DNA from 3 places in the Pseudarthrobacter sp. MEB009 genome. Region 2 is predicted to be linked to each of the others. Evidence: riboswitches for the same ligand, from Rfam matches in the RefSeq annotation. Region 2 holds a riboswitch; each other region holds the start of a gene.
What was found. Region 2 has a riboswitch for S-adenosylmethionine ahead of QRN07_RS09425 (bifunctional o-acetylhomoserine/o-acetylserine sulfhydrylase). Riboswitches for the same ligand answer to the same signal wherever they lie in the genome.

Region 1 (7,519 bases), on a different contig from region 2:
GGAAGCCATCCACATCCCGGAGTACAACCAGGGCAGCTGGACCAACCACGCTGCCCGCCGCCGCCGGAAGCTGCTGCTGCACCGCGAAGAACTGACCAAGATCTCGCACAAGATCAGGGAAACCGGCTACACAATCGTCCCGCTCCAGCTCTACTTTGTGGACGGCCGGGCCAAAGTGGAGATCGGGGTGGCCCGCGGCAAGCGCGAGTACGACAAGCGCCAGACGCTCCGCGAGCAGCAGGACACCCGTGAGGCCCAGCGGGAGATGCGGGAGCGCAACCGCCGCCGCTAGGAATGAAACCGGCGGATCATGCGTTAGTATAGGTAGTCCGGTGGGCTTGCCCACCGGTTTGATAACAAAATACGGGGATGATCGGTTTCGACGATGTTAGTCGCGACAGGTGAAGCGGGCCGAGGATGCAGAATTATCTCGTAAACGCTGTCTGCAAAACAATAATCGCCAATTCAAAACGCGATGACTTTGCTCTTGCTGCCTAAGCAGTAAGACCAGTCCGTCAGCCCGAGGTTGCTATTGCCCCGGATGCTGGCGTCATTTAGATAGCCACTGCTGTTTGCCCCCGTCATCGGGGTAAACGGGACACTTTGATGACTGGGCCCGGATCGGCCAGCTGTTTGCAGCATGGCCGGGGCCGAGAAAGTCCGACGCAAACTGCGCCCGGAGAAGCCCTGACAACACGACATCGGACGGGGGTTCAATTCCCCCCATCTCCACATTTTGCTGTGCCGCGAGGCAACGCAGTACGGCCCGGACTCTTGTCCGGGCCGTACTGCGTTAACCAGGCTGACCCTCAGCGCTTCTTAAGGTGCGCCACGGGGTCCGGCGCACCGTCCAGGGGAGTCCTGGTTTTCTTCTCGGCGCGCTTTTGTTTAATGGTTTTAACCGGCTTTTTGGTCATGTGCCGGTGTGGTGACTTGTCAGGCATGGCGGGCTCCCTCGGCGAATCGGGACACCACGTGCCCCTCCTCGTAAAATACGCCTGTTTGTCGCGGAAGGAAATGCCCTGGGTCAGGCCGGTGCCTGGACGTCCACCACACCAACAAAGCGTGTTCCGACGCCGTCGAATTCGGTCCTGACGAAGCCCGCGGGCCGCTCCGGGACCTCCTGCTTGGTGTGGTGTTCGCAGGCCACAAAACTGAAGTCCGGCCACCATTTTTTCGGCCGGGCCGCTTCCTCATAGCCGCAGACGGTGCACTCCAGGTGCACCCAGACCGGACGCTTGCCGGTGCGGTTTGCGCGGGACTGCACCAGCCACGGGGGAGGGGCGTCCAGGATCGCTCCCAGCTCCGCTTCGCTCATCCATTTGGGCAGGCCATGGCGCTGTGCCATTTCCAGGGGTATTTCGAGGGCAATTGCCGCGTCACGTCTGCTGATCATCAGGTACAACTTTACGGGAGCCCACCAAATCAGTCCGGTCTGGTGGGATTGCCGGGCGTCCGGCTAGCCGGTAACGGCCATGCCGGCAGCGGCAGCCGCAACGCCCAGGGCCAGGTTGGCCGTCACGTTCACCGCGGCAGCCCCGTAACGGGCTTCGCTGATCAGGCGCACCGTAGCGGTGGTCCACGAGCTGAACGTGGTCAGGCCGCCGGCCAGGCCGGTGGCCAGGGCGGTCTGCCACTCACCGGCCAGTCCCAGTCCGCCGGTCACCCCCGCGGCGGCTCCGATCACAAAACAGCCCACCACGTTGACCAGCAGGGTTGCCCAGGGCCAGTGCCGCGCGCCATTGCCCGCTTCCGCCTGGCGGGCCGCCTGCTGGGCGAACCAGCTGTCTGCCGCGAACCGGAGGAGGGCCCCGGCTACCCCGAACAAGCCCACCAACAGCGCGGCGGTCATGGCTGCTCGTTCCGGGTCCGGGACGCCACTTTGCCGAGCTGCCAGCCTGCACCTGCGGCGGCCAGCCCCAGCACCAGGGAAAGGGCCAGGTACGCCGCCCACACCACATGCGCGCCGGACTGCGCCAGCCGGTCCACGGCGAAAATTACTGCGGAGAAGGTGGTGAAAGAGCCCAGCAGGCCCGGTCCCAGCCCTGCCCGCAGCCAGAAGGGAGTATGCGGGCGGTTCAGCCAGAAAGTGGTCAAGGCAGCCAGGAGGAAGCTGCCGCACACGTTGATTCCGAGCGTGGCCCAGGGGACACCGCCCGGAACATCAGGGAAGGCGAGGCCGAGGCCGTACCGCAGCTCGCTGCCCACCAATCCGCCCACAGCCACCGCCAGCCATGCCGGCGCCGCAGGCATACCGGGGCGGCTCATGCGGGGGCGGTGCCGCGCAACAGCCCCTGGCGCGGTCCGTGCGTCACGTCAGCTGCCCACCAGGAGGCAACCTTGGTGCGTTTGCTCGCTGTGCACCCAGAGCGCCGAGGTGATTTCGTCAGCGAGGTCAAACTCACGGCTGTTCCCAACGCCACCGATCCGGACCACCAGGGCACCGCCGAACGGCCGGCGGCCCACCACCTCCACTTCGGCGTCCAGGTCGATCCGCTCGGCGGCCAGGTACCGCAACAATTCAGGGTTATCGTCACTGATCCGGGTGATTCTGCCGGTGTGGCCCTCATCCAGCCCGGAAAGCAGGTGGGCGGCAGGCATCAGCACCTCACCGGACGCCGTGGGAATGGGGTCGCCGTGCGGATCGCGGCGGGGATCGCCCAGTTGGGCGGCGACGCGTTCGATGAAAGTGTCCGAGACGGCGTGCTCCAGCAGTTCGGCTTCGTCGTGGACCTCGTCCCAGCTGTAGTTCAGCTGCTGGACCAGGTACGTCTCAATCAGCCGGTGGCGGCGGACCATGGCAAGGGCCAGGCGCAGGCCCGGGCCCGTCAAGGTAATGGCGCTGTAGGGCTTGTGGTCAACGAGGCCCTGGTCCTTGAGCTTGCGGACCATCTCCGAGACGGAGGAGTTGGCCACACCCAGGCGCTGGGCCAGCTGCGAGGAGGTGATGGGTTTGTCCTGCCACTCGGTAAACGAGTAGATGACCTTGACGTAGTCCTCGATCGAGGAGGAGGGCGCGCTGGTCTTCACAGCATCAAGCTTACCGGGTACTGCACCGCCGCTGGCCGGCAACGAGATTCACGCCGCCGTGGCCCGCCATGCCAGGGTCAGGTAGGGCAGGTCGATGATTTCGCCGTCCCGGTGGCCAAGATGCTCATGCAGGTACCAGTCCAGGTTGGCCAGCACCTTGGCGCGGGTGGGTTCGGAGGCCCTGAGATAGTAGCTGCGCGTTTTGGTGAGCTCCATCAGGCCCGTGGTGGTTACAGGGTCCTGCCACCGGGTCACGTACCCCTCAAGGCCTTGGAATTCAGGCCCGACGGCGGGCCGGTGGCCAGGCTTGTAGACGTCGCCCGCGTGCATGATCCGGGACAGCCGGTGGACCCAGGGAACGGAGGTGTCCAGCTGGTTCCAGACCAGCCCCAGCGTGCCGCCCGGGCGAAGGACCCGGGCGAGCTCCGTGCTGGCCGCAGCTGCGTCGCACCAGTGCCAGGCCTGGGCCACGGTGACGACGTCGAACGCCGCCGCCGGCAGGCCGGTGGCCTCTGCGGTGCCCAGGACAGCCGTGGCACGTGGATAGTGCTCAGCCAGCTGTTCCAGCATGTCCGCGGACGGGTCCACTGCGGTGACGGCCAGTCCTTTGGCCAGGAGCAGTGCGGTGAATTTTCCGGTGCCGGCGCCGACGTCCAAAACCTCACCGGCCGGTGCGGGCACCAGCCAGTCCGCGGCTGCCGCCGGGTAGCCCGGCCGGACCTGCTGGTAATGCTCGCCGCCGTCCTGGAAGCTTTGGCCCAGCTCCTGGCGCCGGTTGTGTTCCAGCTTGGGGCCACCCCGGACCACGCGCGGCCTCCTTCAGTAGATGTCTCTCCTGAATTTACCGCATGGACCCCGCCGGGGCGGCCCGCCGGTTCAGTCGTCCAGGCAGGGGGCCGCGCCGGCGGTGCCCGGCGTGTTGGGGGCCCAGTGCGGGTAGGTCCGGGAATCGTTGGCGGGCACCCAGCGGCCTGCGTCCACCACGTAATCCCAGCCAAGGCCCTGGGTCCGGAGGGCAGAGACGCCGGCAAGGAGACGTTGGGCGTCCTCAAGGCGGGAGCCCACACCAAAGCTGGCCCGCAGCGAACCGGACGGAAGGCCCAGCCGCTTGAGCAGGGGGTGGGCGCAGAAACGCCCGTCCCGGAGGCCCACGCCGTGCTCTGCGGACAGGTAGGCCGCCACCAGACCGGCGTCGTAGCCGGCCACGGAAAAGTTAACCACACCGATGGTGTCCGTCTCAGCGTTGGTGTCCTTGAAGATCTGGTGGACACTCACGCCCTCGATCTGCTGCAGCCCCGCCACCAGGTAGGACCGGATGGACTGTTCGTGGGCGTGCCATTCCTGCGGGTCCAGGGCGGCGATGACCTGCGTGGCACGTGCCAGGGTGGCGGCGCCGAGGACGTTGGGCGAGCCGCCCTCGTGCCGGGCCGGGCCCGTGGCCCAGCTGACGCCGTCGAGCCGTGCTTCCTTGACTGCACCGCCGCCGGCGAGGTGCGGTTTTCCGGCGTCGAGCCAGTCCGGGCGGCCCACCAGGACGCCGGAACCGAACGGGGCGTAGAGCTTGTGGCCGGAGAACGCGAGGTAGTCAACGCCGTCGGCGGTGATGTCTACCCGCCGGTGGGGTGCCAGCTGCGCGGCGTCCACCACAATCCGGGCGCCGTACTGGTGGGCCAGCGCGGCGAGGGCGCGGATGGGCAGGATTTCGCCGGTGACGTTGGAGGCGCCGGTAACCGCCAGGAGGCTGACCCCGCCCTGCTCCAGTTCGCCGCGGACAGCGTCGATGGTGCCGGCCAGGGTGTCGGCGGCCACGATGCTGCGGTGCGGTACACCCTGCCACGGCAGCAGGTTGGCGTGGTGCTCGATGTCCAGGTACAGGACGTCGCCGGTGGGCCGGCCGTCCGTGCTGGGCAGGCACCCTGCCAGGAGGTTCAGCGAGTCGGTGGTGTTGCGCGTGAAGATCACCGAGTCGTCCGGGCGGCCGCCCACAAAGTCCCGCACGATGTTCCGCGCGTTCTCGTACACGGAGGTGCTGATCTGCGAGGCGTAGCCGGCGCCACGGTGCACGCTGGCGTAGTAGGGCAGGATCTCGTTCAGGTAGGCGGAGACCAGGGACAGCGCCGGCGCGGAGGCGCCATAGTCCAGGTTCGCGTAGCGGACATGGCCACCGGCGATCAGCGGCGCCTGGATCTCGGCGCCGGTTACGGCGGCGAGGGGCCTGGCGGCGATGGAGTGGCCGGCCAAAACCGAAGGTGCGGCGGGCGCCAGCGAAGCTGCGGGGGAGACAGTGGCAGTTGTCATGGGGAATCCTCACGTTGACAGGACTCCCTGCAGGGAATCCGCGCTTGCCGTATCCATGTCCGGACCGGCCTGGTCGTCACCCGGGGCACCCCACCGCGAATGGAGGGTTGCCGGCCAGCAAACCGGGGTTTAGCGCTGGCACTCGTGACCTGCTTAAGAGCGTAGGACATGGTGCGGGGTGGTTTGAAGCCAGCCCGAATGTTAAGGGATTTGTTACGCCGCGCCCGTACGCCGGGGCTTTTGTCGAAGAACACGACGGCGGACGCCCCCATCCGGAGGCGTCCGCCGTATATTCTTCGGTCCAGGCAGTCCTAGAGGAGGTCGTCCAGCCCCGGGTTCAGGCGCCGCAGCACCTCGGAATGCAGGATGGAGTTTGTGGCCAGGGCGTTTCCGCCGAACGGGCCGTCCTGGCCCTCCAGGGAGGTAAACCGGCCGCCGGCTTCCACCACGATGGGGACCAGGGCGGCCATGTCGTAGAGATTCAGTTCGGGTTCGCAGGCAATGTCCACCGACCCCTCGGCGACCATGCAGTAGGACCAGAAGTCGCCGTAGGCGCGGGTCCGCCATACGTCCTCGGTGAGCCCCAGGAACTCGTCGAAGTTGCCGCGTTCCTTCCACCCGGTGAGGCTGGAGTAGGACAATGACGCATCGGAAAGGGTGGCGACGTTGGAGACGCGCAGCCTGGTGGCCGAAGCGAGCGAACGGCCCATGTAGGCGCCCATGTCTTTCGCCGCCCACCAGCGTTTGCCCAGCGCAGGTGCGCTGACCACACCCACCACCGGTTCGCCCTCGTCAACGAGCGCGATCAGGGTTGCCCATACCGGGACGCCCCGGACGAAATTCTTGGTCCCGTCAATGGGGTCGATGATCCAGCGGCGTGAGCCGTGGCCGCTGCTGCCGAACTCCTCACCCAGGACGGCGTCGCGGGGGCGGGACCGGGAAAGCTGGCCGCGGATGGATTCCTCGGCTGCCTTGTCCGCGTCGGTGACAGGAGTCAGGTCCGGCTTGGTCTCCACATGGAGGTCCAGGGCCTTGAAACGGCTCATGGTCTGGTCGTCCACGGAATCGGCCAGGACGTGGGCCAGGCGCAGGTCATCGTTGTAGCTGGAAGCGGATTGGATCATGGTTCCAAACTACCGTCTGGCGGCGGTTGTGCTGGGAGGCCCACGTCAGTTGACGCTGCCGAGTTCCTTGGTCTCCTGGGCTTCCAGGCGCGGATCCGCCCCGAGGAGCCGCCGCAGGGAAGAGAGCCGGGCAGCGCCGGTGGGACCTGCCTGGCCGGCGGCCACCCAGGCGTCCAGCCCGCAGTTCACGGCCGCTGCCGTGTGCTTGCAGCCGCGTTCGCAGGCATCGGTGCCGGGGGAGAGGTCCGGGAAGGAACGCAGGATGCGGTCCGGGTCCACCAGTGCCAGGCCAAAGGACCGGATGCCAGGGGTGTCGATGATCCAACTGCCGGCCGGCGCATCTGCCAGCCGCAGGGCCAGGGCGGAGGAGGATGTGTGCCGGCCGCGGCCGGTGACGGCGTTGACGCCGCCGGTGGCCCGCTCGGCTCCGGTCAGCGCGTTGACCATGGTGGATTTGCCCACGCCGGAGTGCCCCAGCATCACAGTGACGTTCCCGTGCAGGAAGGTCCGCAGCTCCGCTACGGCCTCGCTGTCCAGCCGGGCGGACAGGCCATCGTCCGACCTGGCATCGATGCCCGATGCCTTATTGTCCGCGGTGCGGCTGATGATGACCGGGAAGTCCAGGTGCGCGTAATTGGACAGCAGCTCAGCGGGATCCTTGACGTCTGCCTTGGTGATCAGCAGGATCGGTTCGATCCCGGCGTCGTAAGCCGCCGCCAGGGCACGGTCGATGAAACCGGTGCGCGGTTCCGGGTTGGCTGCTGCCACCACGATCACCAGTTGGTCGGCGTTGGCCACCACAGCCCGTTCCACGGGATCTGTGTCGTCCGCGCTGCGGCGCAGCAGCGTGCGCCGGTCCTGGATTTTCACCAGGCGCGCCAGCGTGTCCGGTTCGCCGGAAACGTCGCCCACCAGCGAGACAAAGTCGCCGGCCACCACGGGGTTGCGGCGCAGTTCCCGGGCGCGGGCGGCGATCACCACCCGTTCCGTAGCGGTGTCCTCACCCACCACCGCCGTGTAGCGGCCGCGGTCAACGGTGATGATCCGGCCAGTGACGGCGTCGTCGT
Region 2 (7,519 bases):
AAGGCAGCCGGTCCGTTAGGGTCCGGTCAGGAACCTGCTGCCGCCTTGGCCGCCCGGAAACCTGCTTCCAGGTCGGCCAGGATGTCATCGATGTGTTCCAGTCCCACGGACAACCGGACCAGGCCCGGCGTGACCCCGGCAACGGCCTGCTGCTCAGGGGACAGCTGGCTGTGGGTGGTGGACGCGGGGTGGATCACCAGCGACCGGACATCGCCGATGTTGGCCACATGGGAGTGCAGTTCCAGCGCATCGACAAAACGCTGGCCGGCCGCGGCCCCGCCGGCGAGGTTGAAGGCCACGATCGCCCCGGTGCCCCGCGGCCCGTACTTTTGGCCGCGCTCAAACCAGGGGCTGGAGGGCAGGCCGGCGTAGGCAACGGATTCGACGTCGTCCCGCGCCTCGAGCCAACGGGCCACCTCAATGGCGTTGGAGACATGCCGCTCCACCCGCAGGCTCAGGGTTTCCAGGCCCTGGGCGATCAGGAACGCGTTGAACGGTGACACGGCGGAGCCCAGGTCACGCAGCAGCTGCACGCGGGCCTTCAGGATGTAGGACAGGTTGGCACCCAGGGCGCCGTCGGCACCCAGGTCGCGGCCGTAGACCAGGCCGTTGTAGGTGGGGTCCGGGGTGTTGAAGCCGGGGAACTTCTCCGGTTCCCTGGTGAAGTCGAACTTGCCCGAGTCCACGATCACGCCGGCGATGGCGGCGCCGTGTCCGCCCAGGTACTTCGTGGCCGAGTGCAGGACGATGTCCGCGCCCCACTCCAGCGGCCGGATCAGGTACGGGGTGGACAGCGTGTTGTCCACGATCAGCGGCACTCCCGCCTGGTGCGCCACCCCGGAAATGCCCTCGATGTCCAAAACGTCCTGGCGCGGGTTGGATACCACCTCGCCGAAGAACAGCTTGGTGTTGGGCTGCACGGCGTCGCGCCACTGGTCCAGGTTGTCCGGGTCCGCCACAAACGTCACGGTGATGCCGAACTTCTTCAGGGTGTGGGCGAAGAGGTTGTAGGTCCCGCCGTAAAGGCTGGGGCTGGCCACGATGTGGTCGCCGGCCTCGGCGATGTTCAGGACCGCGAACGTCTCGGCGGCCTGCCCGGAGCTGAGCAGGAGGGCCGCGAGGCCGCCTTCCAGGCTGGCGATCCGCTGCTCCACGGCGTCCTGGGTGGGGTTGCCGATGCGGGTGTAGATGGGCGAGAGTTCGGCCAGGGCGAACCTGTTGGCCGCGCTTTCGGCGCTGGGGAACACAAACGAGGTGGTCTGGTAGATGGGCAGGGCCCGGGCGCCGGTGGCGCTGTCCGGTTCCTGGCCTGCATGGATCTGGCGGGTTTCAAACGACCATCCGTTGGACATCTTTGGCTCCACTTCACAGGGGCCCGGCATGCAGGAAGCAGCACGGGCCGCGCTTGCCATCCGGCCGGTGCCGGACAGCCAGGTCCTCACCCGGGGCACCCCACCGCGGGTGGAGGGTTGCCGGCCAGCGAGCCGGGGCTTGATGCTGGCACTCATGACCTGTGCCCAGTGTAGGAACTGTCCGGGAGCGCGGTACAGGATTGTGACGAACATGGTCCCACGGCCCCGTTGCCGGGCCACAACAGGAACTCCGCCCAGCGGAAAAATCATGTAAGGCAAGCCTTAGCTGAGAGGCGGATCACAAAGTGCCAAGATGTTGGCATGCGCATGGATCACGTCTCTTACGCCTGTGAACAGGATGGCCTGGCGGCCACCACCGAACGAATCGCTTCCGCCCTGGGTGTGGAAGCCGTCAAGGGCGGGGTGCATCCCCGTTTCGGAACCCGGAACATGATCATTCCCCTCGCGGGCCACAAGTACCTTGAGGTGGTGGAGGTTCTGGCGCACCCCGCCTCGGACAAGGCGCCTTTCGGGCAGGCTGTCCGCGCCCGCTCCGAAGCCGGTGGCGGCTGGATGGGCTGGTGCGTCGAAGTGGACGACCTTGCCCCTTTCGAGGAGCGGCTGGGCCGGTCTTCCGTCAACGGCAACCGCAAGTTCCCTGACGGCCGCGAACTGGTCTGGAAGCAGATCGGCATCCTGGGCCTCATCGCGGATCCCCAGGTGCCCTACATGCTGAAGTGGGAGGGCGACCCCTCCCTGCACCCGTCCAACGCCTACGAAGGCAACGTTAAGATGAGCTGCCTGACCATCGCCGGTTCCGCCGAGCGGGTCACCGAATGGCTGGGCGAACCGGTGGAGAAGCCGCTCGAGGATGTTGCAGTGGATTGGGTTGCCCCGCACGGCACGCCCGGAATCCTCTCGGTCACCTTCGAAACCGCCAACGGCGCAGTCACCATCTGATCCTCCGCCGCACCGGATCCGGCCTGCGCCGGGTCCGGTGCTTCCGGGCGTCCGCGCCCACCCACCCTTCGACCGCCATCAGCAGCTGACAACGGCGTCACCTGCTGATGGCGGCCGAATCATTGAGCGGCAAAAGCATCAACCGGACGACGGCGGCCGCCCGCCACCGCGGGCAGGCATGAGGCCCGGGACGGTCAGCCCAGCCCCACCGCCTTGCCAAACAGGCTGAAGCCGACAAACGCCACAATGTCGAGCAGCGCGTGCGCGATGACCAACGGCATCACGCGTTTGGTCCGGGTGTAGAGCCACGCGAAGACAACGCCCATCACCACGTTCCCGATGAAGGGCCCGAAGCCCTGGTAAAGGTGGTAGCTGCCACGCAGCAGCGCACTGGCCGCGATGGACACCGGCAGGCTCCAGCCGAACTTGCCGAAGCGGTTCATCAGGTACCCCACCACAATGACCTCTTCCACAATGCCGTGCCGGACGGCGGAGAGGATCAGCACCGGAACGGTCCACCAGTAGGCATCCAGGGCGCTGGGGATGATGGCGGTGGTGATGCCCAGCGCCCGCCCGGCGGCGTAGAGGCCCAGTGATGGGATGCCGATCAGGGCGGCCAGGCCGAGGCCCTGGAGCAGGTCGCGGCCGGGCCTGTCGAAGGTGAAGCCAAGCTGCCGGAAAGCGGAGCCCGTGTGGCGGGAGGCGTTGGCGCCGCCGATGACCGGCGGGTTGCCGGGTCCGGCAGGTGCCGCCTGGCGCTGGTCGGTCAGGAAGTAGATCACCAGGAGGACCGGCACCAGGGCAAAGGCGATGTCCAGCAGCTGGTAGGTCAGGTCGAAGTATTCCCGGGTACTTTGCGAGCGGTTCAGGGTTGAGGTGCCCTCCACCAGCGGCGCGCGGGACAGCTTGTCCAGCAGCTGCACCACGGAATAGACGGCGGATTGTCCCAGGGACAACCCCAGGACAATCCAGACTTCGAGCCGCAGCCTGCGGCGGGAGGGAACCAGCATGTACCCATTTTGCCTGCTGTTGCTGGATCCGGGCTGACCGCCCCGGCCGGCACTGGATCCCGGTGGTCCCCGTGGGCCGGCGGCCCTTTATCCGGGAGCGACGATCACTTCGGTGCCGTTGGCTTCAAACGCGGCCTTGTCCCGCGGCGAGATCCCGGCGTCCGTGATCAGGCGGGTGAAGTTGTAGCCGTCCATCGTGGCAAAGGCCCGCACGCCCACCTTCGACGAGTCGGCCAGGACATACGAAATCCGGGCCCGGCTGGCAAGCAGCGCGTTGACGGAGGCCTCCCCTTCGCCCGTGTTGGTGGGACCCACCTCCGGGTCGATGCCGTTGACGCCGATGAAGGCGATGTCCAGCACCACCTTCTGCATGATGATGTCCGTATACGGGCCCACCAGCTCATAGGAGCGCGGGTTGAGGATGCCCCCGGTCACCATGACCTTGATGTTGGGCCGCACGGCGAGCTGGCCGGCGATGTTGATGGCGTTCGTGACCACCGTCAGTGTGTGCTGGTTCGCGGGAGCATTGAGGTCTTCCCGCGTGGCCAGGATCTGCGCTAGGGCAGTGCTGGTGGTCCCGCCGCACAGGCCGATCACCGCACCGGGGCGGACCAGCGCAGATGCGGCCTGGGCGATCTGTTCCTTGGCCTGGCCGTGGTCGTCACGGTTGTACCGGCCGGGAAGGTCGTAGGCCAGGGCGCCGGTGGTGGCGCCGCCCCGCGTCCGGGTCAGCAGCCGGCGCTTCGCCAGGCTGTCCAGGTCGCGGCGGGCCGTGGCCGGGGAAACCGCAAGGGTGGTAACGATCTCGTCCACTTCCACCTGGCCGGTCCGGGCCAACAGGTCAAGGATGGCCGTCAGGCGGTCGGTACGGGTCATGCGGAAGGCCTCCAAAGTGCTTGAGCCATCGCACATGATGACGTTTTATGATCATAACAGACCCTAAACGATCATAAAACGTCAATTTCGCGGCAGTATTAGCGCTCGCGGCGTCCGGCCCGCCACACAGCGTACGTCAACGGCATCCCCGGTCGGTAGGCGAGGTGCGTGGCGGACGGCGCGTTGAGGACGTGCAGGTCCGCCCGGTGCCCCACGGCGAGGGATCCCACGGCGCGCTGGCCGTCGGCGTCGCTGCCGGTGTCCCGGTGCAGGGCGAGGGCCCCGCCGTAGGTGGCGGCGCGGACGGCTTCGTGGACGCTGAGGCCCATCTGCAGCACCGCCGTGGTGACGCAGAAGGCCATGGAGCTGGTGTAGGACGTGCCGGGGTTGGCGTTTGAGGCGAGCGCCACCTGGACGCCGGCGTCCAGGAGTCCGCGGGCGGGCGCCAGCGGCTGGCGGGTGGAGAGGTCGCAGGCGGGCAGGCAGGTGGCCACCGTTCCCCGCTGTCCCGTGCCGCTTCCAGGATCCCAGCCGGCCCAGGTTCCGGCCAGGGCCTCGATGTCGGCGCAGGCCAGGTAATTGACGTGGTCCACGCTGGCGGCGCCCATCTCGACGGCGAGCCGCACCCCGGGCCCCTCCCCCAGCTGGTTTCCGTGGACCCGCAGGCCCAGCCCGGCATCGCGGCACGCAAGCAGCACCCGGCGTGACTGCTCCGCCGTGAAGGCACCTTCCTCACAAAACACGTCCGCCCATTGCACATAGGGCAGGACGGCGGCCAGCATCGGCCCGCAGACCAGGTCCGTGTAGGCCTCCGGATCCTGGCCGGCCGGCACCAGGTGCGCGCCGAGGTAGGTCACCTGGTCCGCCACGGTGGAGGCGATCCGAGCGCTGCGGGCTTCGTGGTCGATGTCCAGCCCGTAGCCGGTCTTCGTCTCCAGGTAGGTGGTGCCCTGGGCGACGGCCTCGGCCACCCTGCCCATTGCCAGCCGCGTCAGGTCGTAGTCGCCGGTGGCCCGGGTGGCGGCCATGGTCACGGCGATGCCGCCGGCGGCATACGCTTCCCCCGCCATCCTGGCTTCGAACTCGGCTGTCCGGTCGCCGGCGAAAAGAAGATGGGTGTGGGAGTCCACCCAGCCGGGCAGCACGGCCCGGCCACCGGCGTCCACCGCCTGGTCCGCTGCAGGGGCGTGCGCGGCGGGGCCCAGCCAGGCGATCCGCTCCCCCTCGAGCACCAGGGCGGCGTCCTTGAGGACGCGGTGGTCCAGGTCCTGGGTCATCAGCTCGGCGATGTTGGTGATCAGGGTGCTCATGGAATCATTCTTCAGCGCCGCACGGACCAGCGGGTGGCTGCAAGCGCCCGTGCTGTCCGGGATTCCGGACCTGGGCGGCCGCCCAGGTGCGCCAGGATCTGCCCCGCGGCAAGTTCGGCCATGGCGGCAGATGTTTGGAACCCGTACCCGCCTTGCCCGGCGAGCCAGTAGAACCCGGCGGCCTCCGCGTCGAACCCGGCCACGGGGATGCCGTCGGCAGCCTCGGTCCGGAGCCCGGTCCACGCGCGGCGTACGCCGGTAATGCCCAGCGACGTCACCCGGTTGAGGAGGGCCACCAGGTTTTCCACATCGCCGGGGCGCGGTTGTGCGTCCTCGGGGCCGCTGGGCACTGTCTCGGACGGCGAAATCAGCACGTCGCCGCCGTCGGGCCGGAAATAGTACGAGTCATCCGCGGCGGCCACCATGGGGCTGCCGGCGGGCAGGGAACGGCCGACGGCGGCAATCGCTGCGGTGCGGCGGTAGGGCTGCAGGCCCAGCTTCTCCACGCCGCTGATGACGGCCAGCTCATCGGCCCAGGCGCCGGCCGCGTTGACCACCACAGTGGCTGCGAAGGCCTCCGTGCCGGCGCCGACCTGCCAGCCGGTTCCCAGGCGCTGGGCTGAGTGCACGCGTGCGCCGGTGATGATCTCCGCCCCCGCGGCCAAGGCTGCCTGCCGGTGGCCTGCCAGCAGCAGGGGCGCGTCGCAGCCGTAGGAGCCTGTATCCAGCCCGGCGGCTTCGAAGCTGCCGGGGACCAGGGCAGGACAAAGCTCCAGCGCCTGGTCCGGTGTCACCGGCACCATGTGTCCGCTTGCCCCGGCCGCAACCAGGACTTCGGTGCCGACCAGCAGAAAACTGCGCGGCGTCAGGACCGGCACGGGCTGCCCGGCGTCCCGGGCGGCGATGAGTTCCAGGGTCCGCATAGTCAGTTCCTGCACCACCGGCGGGCCGTAACTGGGGATCAGCTGCCGGGCGGAGCGGGAGGACGTGTGGTAAGCCAGCTCCTGCTCCGCCTCCACCAGCGCCACCGTGCAGTGATCCGCCAGCGCGGCCGCCAGGGAAAGCCCGGCGATGCCGCCGCCAACAATCAGGACATCGTAATGTGCTGCCATGGCACCATCCTTGCAGAGTTGGCGGCTGCCGGCGGCGCCGGGCTTAGCCTGCTACTGCGGCACGGCTGGCGACGAACGCACCCACGCACGCTTCGACGTCGGCCGCTGAATGCGACGCCGAGAGCTGCACGCGGATCCTTGCGGCACCGCGTGGAACCACCGGGAAGCTGAAGGCCGTGACGAAAACTCCGTGGGCCAGCATCCGGTCCGCCACCTTCGCCGCGAGGACGGCGTCACCAAACATCACCGGCACAATCGCGTGCTCGCCGGGGAGGAGCTCGAAGCCCTCCTCCGTCATCCGGCGGCGGAACAGCTCCGCATTGGCGAACAATCTGGTCCGCAGGTCAGCGGAGGTTTCCACCAGGTCAAGTGCCTTGATGGTGGCGGCCACGATCGCCGGCGCCAGGGAGTTGGAGAACAGGTAGGGGCGGGCCTTCTGCCGGAGCATGGCCACCACTTCGGCGCGGCCCGAGACGTATCCGCCGGAGGCGCCACCCAGGGCCTTGCCGAATGTGCCCGTGTAGATGTCCACCCGGTCGGAGACGCCGGCATGCTCGGGCGTACCCGCGCCGGTGCCGCCCATAAAGCCCACGGCGTGCGAGTCGTCCACCATCACCAGGGCGTCGTAGCGCTCGGCCAGGTCGCAGATGGCAGCCAGCGGGGCGAGGTAGCCGTCCATGGAGAAGACGCCGTCCGTGACGATGATCCGGCGCCGTGCGTCGCCTGCCTCCTGCAGCCGGGCTTCGAGCTCGGCCATGTCCTGGTTGGCGTAGCGGTAACGGCGGGCTTTGCAGAGCCGGATGCCGTCGATGATCGAGGCGTGGTTGAGGGCATCGGAGATGATGGCGTCCTCGGGTCCGAACAGGGACTCGAACACACCGCCGTTGGCGTCGAAGCAG
Region 3 (7,519 bases), on a different contig from region 2:
ATTCCGGCCACGGCGTCAGCCCAGCTTATCCGGGCAACGCCGCACTAAGCTGGAGCCATGACCTCTCCTTCGCCCGTGGTTCTCGTTTTTCTCGACCCTGATGCTCCTGACGGCCGCCTGGCAGACGCGTCGCAGCCCCAGCTGATGGTCACCGATCAGGGCGCCACCCGCGGCGACGGGATCTTCGAGACCATGCTGGCCGTGGATGGCAAGGTCCGCAAGATCCAGGCCCACCTGGACCGGCTGGCCGGCTCCGCCGAAGCGCTGGACCTGGACGTGCCGGACGAGGACCAGTGGCGGCGCGCGATCGCGGCCGGGCTGGGCCAACATCACGTCCAGCATCCGCCGGCCGCGCCGGCAGCAGACGAACTGGCGGTCAAGCTGGTGGTGACCCGCGGTGTGGACGGGGCAGTGGCGCCCACCGCTTGGGTCCAGGTATCACCGGTAGGTGAGCTGGGCCGGCGGCAACGGGAAACCGGCATCGACGTGATCCTCCTGGACAGGGGTTACGACAGTGAAGTGGGGGAAAGGGCGCCCTGGCTGCTGTTGGGCGCCAAAACGCTCTCCTACGCCGTCAACATGGCCGCCCTGCGCCACGCGCACAAGCAGGGTGCCGACGACGTTATTTTCCACTCCTCCGATGGTCGCGTCCTGGAGGGACCCACGTCCACGGTGCTGTTGGCGCATGTGGAAAAGTCCGCGGACGGAACCACCGTCAAACGCCTGATCACACCTCAACTGGACAGCGGCATCCTGCCGGGCACCTCGCAGGGCGCCCTCTTTATCGCCGCGGAAGCCGCCGGCTGGGAGCTCGGCTACGGCCCGCTGGAGCCGCGCGACCTGTTGGATGCGGACGCGGTGTGGTTGATTTCCAGCGTGCGCCTGCTCGCCCCGGTCAACCGCATCGATGGCCAGGAAATCGGCACTCCTGCGCTGCGGAAGGAACTGTCGGACGAACTGAACCTGCTGTTTGCCGGCATCGAATAGGACCGGCGGGCCTTAAACGGGCGTCGGCGCCGCTTCCTGCTTCAACAGCTGGGACTCCAGGCCCGAGAGCAGGATGGTCAGGCCCTGGTCCAGTTCGGCGTACCCGTCGTAGTCAGCGAGGGCAGGGGCCAGCGCCCGGAGGCGGGGGAAGTCCTTGGCCGGGAGCCGGTGCAGGCCCAGCCGCAGGAGGGCCTCATTCTCCTCCGGATCCACCACAAACTCCTGGAGCTCATTGAGGATGTGGCCATACAGGAAGCCGTAATAGGCGCGGTACACGTGCAGCGCATCCGGTGGCTGGAACCCGGCCTCAATGAGAAGTGCCAGGATCTGTTCCAGGGGGCGAAGGGTCCCCAACGGCCGGAGACCCAGCGGGGTGGACAGAGGCCGCGTGACCAGGAGCGGGACCACGTTGGGATGCTCCAACGCAATGAGGCGCAAGCTGTGGGCGATCAGCCTCAGCTGGCCTTTCCAGTTCGGGTCATCGGCATGGACCGGCAGCTCGTTCAGCACCAGTTCCGATACCCCGTCAAGCAGTGCGGCCCGGTTTTCGGCGTAGCGGTAAAGGCTCATCGGGTCCCGCCCCAGCTCCTGTCCCAGGCGCCGCATGGTGAGCGATTCGAGGCCGTCGGCGTCCACCAGTTCAAGGGCCTTGGCGAGCACCACCTCTTTGCTCAGCCTTGCCTTGCGGGACCGGCCGCCTTCGGTGGTTGCGCTCGGGGAAGTCATGGATTCCGTTCCGGACCGGAGCTGTGCTGCCTCCCGGCAAATTGCCGGGCGCTTGCCCGATTCCTGGTCTACAGGTAAAGTCTACATTGTAGATGGAGCATTAGCGCCGCTCAGGGCCGCAACAACCGAAGTTGCCCGCATCAACCCTCCGGCGCCCCGTGCATGGCGCCGGTCATGGCTGCTGTAGCCGAACGGCGGCGCCACGCACTGAGCGAAGGGACGCCATCATGGCACATTCGCAGTTTGACCTTTTTCTCCACGAAGCCACCCACGTCGACCCAGTCAACGAAACCAGCCTCGACCGGGACCGCCTGTACGGGCTGTACACCAGCTGGTGCTTCATCAACCAGCAGGCACCAGGCCCCGAATCCAATTTCTGGACTGCCATGAAGGCCAGGGTGGGCTCTGGCCGGAACGGCCTGCGCATGAAGGGCCCCGCCGCGACGGACTACATCATGGCCAGCTACCCGGGCCTGGTCTAGGAGCACCCACTGGACGGTTCAATGACTGGGATTGCCCCCGGCGTCGGGATCCGGCTGATTGCTGCCACCGACGCCGGGGCAATGTCAGCTGCCTATCTCCGCAACCGGGGGCACCTCGCACCCTGGGAACCGGAACGGCTCGACCCGTTCTTCACTGCCTCCCACCAGTTGGACATCATCCACGCCAAACGGGCGCACCTGTCCGCGGGAACCGAGGTGCCGTGGGTCCTGGTCGACACCGACCAGCCGGGCTCAGAACTTCACGGGGACCGGATAGTCGGCGCCATCACCCTGACAGGGATCGTCCGGGGGCCGTTCCTGAGCGCCAATCTCGGGTACTGGGTGGACCGCGACCTCACCGGCCGGGGCATTGCCACGGCCGGTGTGCGTTACACGCTCGGTTATGCCGGCGCGGAACTGGGACTGCACCGCGTCCAGGCCGCCACGCTGGTCCACAATGCAGCATCCCGTCGCGTCCTGGACCGCACCGGATTCCAGGAGATCGGGCTGGCTCCCAACTACCTCAAGATCGCGGGCAAATGGCAGGACCACCTGCTGCATCAGGTAATTCTGCCCCAGGCGGTCAGCGGCCTGCGGACCGGGCCTACGTGGGAATGATCCGGTAAAGGAACCTGGTCCTGACCATGACCCACAGCAGCCCCAGGAGCACGGCGTAGGCCGCTGTATTCAGCAGGACGTTCTCCTGCAGCAGGGCCGGAATGTTGGCCACCACGGCAATCAGCACCACATGCATGATGAACACATACAGGGTTGCCTGGCCCAACGGAATCAGGAACCACCCCAGTGTCCGCTGCACCGGCTTCCAATACGCCGTCAGGAACGCGTAGGCCGCCACCACCAGGACCAGCACGTTCAGCAACCTGCCGGGTGCCAGGTAGGTGCGGCCGAAAAACAGGTCGTACATGATGCGGTAGGTGGCGTCCGGGATCACGGCGAGCCGGACGTCGAAGCCATTGGCCAGGTACGGGTTGCCCCAGGACAGGAACGCGAAGACAACGGCCAGGACGGTACAGGCAGCCACCACCCAAACCCGGGCCGAGAACCAGGCAATGATGCGGTGCCGGTGGTACCCCGCCACCAGCCCGATCACAAACAACACCTGCCACACCAGCAGGGGGAATGAATCCTCGAACTGCGAGGGGAGCAGCCGGAAACGGGTGGTTGCGCCGGCGGCGTAGGCAGCAATCGATGCACCCAGCACATACAGCCCTTTGCCCCGGCCCAGCGCGGCAAGGATCAGGGGGCTGGCGAGCAGCAGCACCACGTAGAGGCCCATCACGTTGAACTGCCACGGCCCGAACTGCAGCAGCAGGATCGCGGGCAGGATCCCCGGCGGTACGGGGAACTGCAGCAGGGAGCCCATGCCGGCGTAAAGGTCGTAGGTGCGGCCCGCACCGCCATGGCCGGCTCCACCCGTTCCCTGGTCCACGAACGTGGTCAGCACCTCGGAACGGAAAACCGGCAGCAGCGAAAGCAGGAAGACACCGATCAGCACCACAAGTGCCGTCACGTACAGCTTGCCTGCGCGGCGCGACGTCAACTCCAGCACGCGGCCGAAGTCGTCCTTGACGCGCGGCCCGTAGACCATGCCCACCACCAGGCCGGAGAACAGGACAAACAATTCGGCTCCCGAGACGAATCCCACCGCTTCCTGGGTAAACAGTTGGAAGAGGGATGTCATGCCCAGGTGGTTGACCACAACAAAGACGATCGCCATGCCGCGCAGCAGATCCACGCGGGAGTCGCGCTTGGACGGATCGGCATAGGCCCAGGAGGAAGCGTTGTTGATCCGTCCGGGAATCTGCCACAGCGCGGCAAGGAGGATCAGCAAAGCCGCTCCAACACTCCACGCGGCAACGCCGGACAACGTGTTGGGATGCGAATAACTGCCGTCCGTGGACACCTCCGTCACCGGCCCGGTCACCACAGGGGATTTTTTGAGCCGCTCCGAGGCAGCTGCAGCAATGTCCGGTTTCCCCGTCAGCAGCCAGTTAATGCTGGCGACCCCGGTGTCCCTGGTACTGGTCCGCTCATCCCACACAACGGCGGCGGTCCGGGCGAATTCCGCCGACGTCATGGTGCCCACTACCTGGTCCCACCAGTTCACTTTGATGTCGGCCTCTGCGGCACCTCCCGACGCCGGGCTGTAGAAGGCGGCGGTCTGGAGCAGGAACGGCTTGTCCTTGCCGGCTGCATACGTGCCGTAGAAGTCCTCACCGCCGGCCGATGTCAGCATTTCCCGCAACTCACCAGCGCGGGGCAGGGAGTTGACGGCGGCCCCGCCCGAGGTGTCGTCATGGTAGGCACTCAGGCCCACCCAATCAACGGAATCATCGCCCGGATAATACGGCCCGTAGGGGCTGTCGGCACCGTTCCAACTGCCGTCCCCGTTGCTGTCCAGCAGGCTGAACCCGTCGCTTCCCGGACCGGGGGCTGCCCTGCTCCGCTCGAACGGGTAGTCCTTGCCAAGGAAAGGGGCCCACACCATCAGGGCGCCGCCGTCGGACGCCCGGAATTTGCCGGCGAGCGTCCGGAACGCCTCCCGGTACGCTGCCGGTTGCTGGCCCCACTCCACCCAGCTGGAATTCATGTCGGGGGCGAACCGGATCAGGAGCTTGCCCTTGAACCCGCCGGCGAGCGTGCGCACCTCCGCCGCGAAGGCGGCAGCAGAGCCTGAATCCACCTGGTCCAGCGGGACGGTGGGCCGGACGGTGAGCATGGCATGCGCGCCCTGGGCGGACGCCTGGTACAGGAAGCCCTTGAGGTCGTTACGCTCCGCATCCCGGTACGGAAAGTCAATGTCGTGACCCAGGACTGCGGGCCGTGCACCCAGCCGGTCCGCGAAACCTGCGGCGGTATCTTCGCCCCATTCCAGGACGGCGCCAAGGAGGGGCCCGCGGTCGTCCGGAACCGGCGCAGCAGCGTGTGCCGCCCCGGCCGGCAGCCCGATGGCCAGCACTGTCATCATCATCGCTGCCAGCAGGGCAGCACAGGCGCGGAAAATCCGGGTGCCGGGCACGGCAGTGCCGCCACTCCGCGCGGCTGATCGATTGCTGATGGGAACCCCCCGGTCTGAAGCCAGCTGTCGGGGCGGCGCCCCCATGCAAACCTTATCGGTCCGGCCGCCGCGCCAGGACCCCGTGCCCGGCGCGGCTCGGTTACGGAACATGACGACGGCGGCCGTGCGGCACCGGGCAGCAAGTGTTACGTTTTTGGGTAGTAATGAGTACCGGCACTAAGCCCTGACTGGCCGGTCGGCAACCCTCCCTTCCGCGGCGGGGTGCCTCAGGTGAATACTCGGCATATCGACCATTCGAGCTGCAAGCGTGAGAGAAGGAGATCCGTCGTGTCCGACGCACCTGCCCCTGAAGAGAGACTGTCCTACCGCCTCATCAGCGGCCCGGACAACCGCGAGTTCTGCGAGCGGATCTCGGCCGCACTGGCGGAGGGCTACGTGCTGCACGGAAGCCCCGCCGCCACGTACAACGGCGGAGGTGTGATTGTGGCCCAGGCAGTTGTCCTGCCGGCCGCCATCGCCACGGCCGACGCCGCCGCGGCAACCGCAGTGGACAGCCTCGAATTCGACGGCGAGGGGCACGCATGAGCTACGCCGGAGACCTGACCCCGCAGGAGGCATGGGCCAAGCTGGAGCAGGGCGCCATCCTGGTGGACGTCCGGACCGAAGCTGAATGGGCCCATATCGGCATTCCTGACACCAAGGCCACGGACAACGATCCCCTGTTTATTCAGTGGACCTTCCCCGGCGGCGTCCCGAACCCCGCCTTCATCAGCGACCTCAGCCAGCAGGCTCCGGAGGATTCAGCCGCGGAACTGCTGTTCCTGTGCCGTTCCGGGCAGCGCTCCATCGCGGCTGCCACCGCTGCGACGCAGGCCGGTTTCACCTCATACAACGTGCTGGAGGGCTTCGAGGGCGAGCCTGACCGGTATGGCGAACGGACCGTCAACGGCTGGAAGAACCGCGGCCTGCCTACCAACCTGGGAACCAACTAAATGGCTTTTAATGACGACGCTGCCGGTTGGAACGCCGATACGCAGGCGGTCCGCGGTGGCCTGGACCGCACCAACTTCCAGGAGACCAGCGAGGCGCTGTTCCTGAACTCAGGGTTTGTCTATGAATCCGCTGCCGCCGCCGAGCGGGCGTTCACCGGCGAGGACCAGCGTTTTGTCTACTCCCGCTACGGCAACCCCTCGGTAGCCACTTTCCAGGAGCGGCTGCGGCTGCTGGAGGGCACCGAAGCGTGCTTCGCCACGGCCTCCGGAATGTCAGCGGTCTTTACCGCCCTGGGCGCCCTCCTCGCTGCCGGCGACCGCGTGGTTGCCGCCCGGTCGCTGTTCGGTTCCTGCTTTGTGATCCTGAACGAGATCCTGCCGCGGTGGGGCGTGGAAACGGTGTTTGTTGACGGGCCGGACCTGGACCAGTGGCGCGAAGCCCTGTCCCAGCCCACCACTGCCGTGTTTTTCGAGTCGCCATCCAACCCCATGCAGGAGATTGTGGACATCGCCGCCGTCAGCGACCTGGCCCACGCCGCCGGCGCAACAGTCGTCGTCGACAATGTATTTGCCACTCCCCTGCTCCAGCGGTGCGGCCAGTTCGGCGCCGACGTTATTGTCTACTCCGGCACCAAGCACATCGACGGCCAGGGCCGCGTCCTGGGCGGGGCGATCCTGGGCACCAGGGAGTTCATTGACGGTCCCGTGAAGCAGCTCATGCGCCACACCGGGCCTTCGCTTTCCCCGTTTAATGCCTGGGTCCTCAACAAGGGACTGGAGACGATGGCACTGCGGGTCAACCACTCGTCGGCCACGGCCCTGCGGTTGGCCGAGTGGCTGGAGCAGCAGCCGGCGGTCAGCTGGGTGAAATACCCGCTGCTTAAATCGCACCCCCAGTACGGGCTTGCCGCGAAGCAGATGAAGGCAGGCGGCACCGTCCTTACGCTGGACCTGGCTTCGGCTCCCGGGCGGTCGGCCAAGGACGCCGCCTTTGCCCTGCTGGACGGCCTGCGCATCATCGATATCTCAAACAACCTGGGTGACTCAAAGTCCCTCATCACCCATCCTGCCACCACCACGCACCGGGCCATGGGGCCGGAAGGCCGCGCAGCGATCGGGCTGGGCGACGGTGTGGTGCGGCTGTCCGTGGGGCTCGAGGACGCCGATGACCTGATCGGCGACCTGGAGCAAGCGCTCAAGCAGATCTGACGGAACCCGGTCCCGGGGCGGGCTGCCGGAGCTCGTGGGCAGCCGTCGCCCGGACGGCCGCCGTGAGCTGGTTCAGCGCCGGC

Region 1: another riboswitch for S-adenosylmethionine. It lies ahead of QRN07_RS07800 (aminotransferase class V-fold PLP-dependent enzyme); the one in region 2 lies ahead of QRN07_RS09425 (bifunctional o-acetylhomoserine/o-acetylserine sulfhydrylase).
Region 3: another riboswitch for S-adenosylmethionine. It lies ahead of QRN07_RS05440 (DUF1737 domain-containing protein); the one in region 2 lies ahead of QRN07_RS09425 (bifunctional o-acetylhomoserine/o-acetylserine sulfhydrylase).

Annotation. Positions count from the first base shown of each region.
Region 1 is NZ_JARVTC010000007.1:415,341-422,859, forward strand. It holds gene smpB (SsrA-binding protein SmpB) at 1-292, shown strand, start outside; RNA gene ssrA (transfer-messenger RNA) at 366-735, shown strand; gene QRN07_RS07770 (hypothetical protein) at 810-944, opposite strand; gene QRN07_RS07775 (hypothetical protein) at 1,028-1,396, opposite strand; gene QRN07_RS07780 (fluoride efflux transporter FluC) at 1,460-1,852, opposite strand; gene QRN07_RS07785 (fluoride efflux transporter FluC) at 1,849-2,268, opposite strand; gene QRN07_RS07790 (metal-dependent transcriptional regulator) at 2,317-3,030, opposite strand; gene QRN07_RS07795 (class I SAM-dependent methyltransferase) at 3,079-3,837, opposite strand; gene QRN07_RS07800 (aminotransferase class V-fold PLP-dependent enzyme) at 3,907-5,328, opposite strand; SAM riboswitch class IV at 5,364-5,478, opposite strand; gene hisN (histidinol-phosphatase) at 5,640-6,452, opposite strand; gene rsgA (ribosome small subunit-dependent GTPase A) at 6,498-7,519, opposite strand, start outside.
Region 2 is NZ_JARVTC010000010.1:85,832-93,350, forward strand. It holds gene QRN07_RS09425 (bifunctional o-acetylhomoserine/o-acetylserine sulfhydrylase) at 27-1,352, opposite strand; SAM riboswitch class IV at 1,397-1,512, opposite strand; gene QRN07_RS09430 (VOC family protein) at 1,674-2,312, shown strand; gene QRN07_RS09435 (CPBP family intramembrane glutamic endopeptidase) at 2,507-3,322, opposite strand; gene QRN07_RS09440 (DeoR/GlpR family DNA-binding transcription regulator) at 3,410-4,198, opposite strand; gene QRN07_RS09445 (amidohydrolase family protein) at 4,297-5,508, opposite strand; gene QRN07_RS09450 (NAD(P)/FAD-dependent oxidoreductase) at 5,520-6,620, opposite strand; gene QRN07_RS09455 (glycine C-acetyltransferase) at 6,664-7,519, opposite strand, start outside.
Region 3 is NZ_JARVTC010000006.1:133,427-140,945, forward strand. It holds gene QRN07_RS05415 (aminodeoxychorismate lyase) at 58-987, shown strand; gene QRN07_RS05420 (TetR/AcrR family transcriptional regulator C-terminal domain-containing protein) at 1,000-1,713, opposite strand; gene QRN07_RS05425 (hypothetical protein) at 1,941-2,195, shown strand; gene QRN07_RS05430 (GNAT family N-acetyltransferase) at 2,217-2,813, shown strand; gene opgC (OpgC domain-containing protein) at 2,800-5,187, opposite strand; SAM riboswitch class IV at 5,435-5,549, shown strand; gene QRN07_RS05440 (DUF1737 domain-containing protein) at 5,563-5,820, shown strand; gene QRN07_RS05445 (rhodanese-like domain-containing protein) at 5,817-6,227, shown strand; gene QRN07_RS05450 (O-succinylhomoserine sulfhydrylase) at 6,228-7,436, shown strand; gene QRN07_RS05455 (LysR family transcriptional regulator ArgP) at 7,423-7,519, opposite strand, start outside.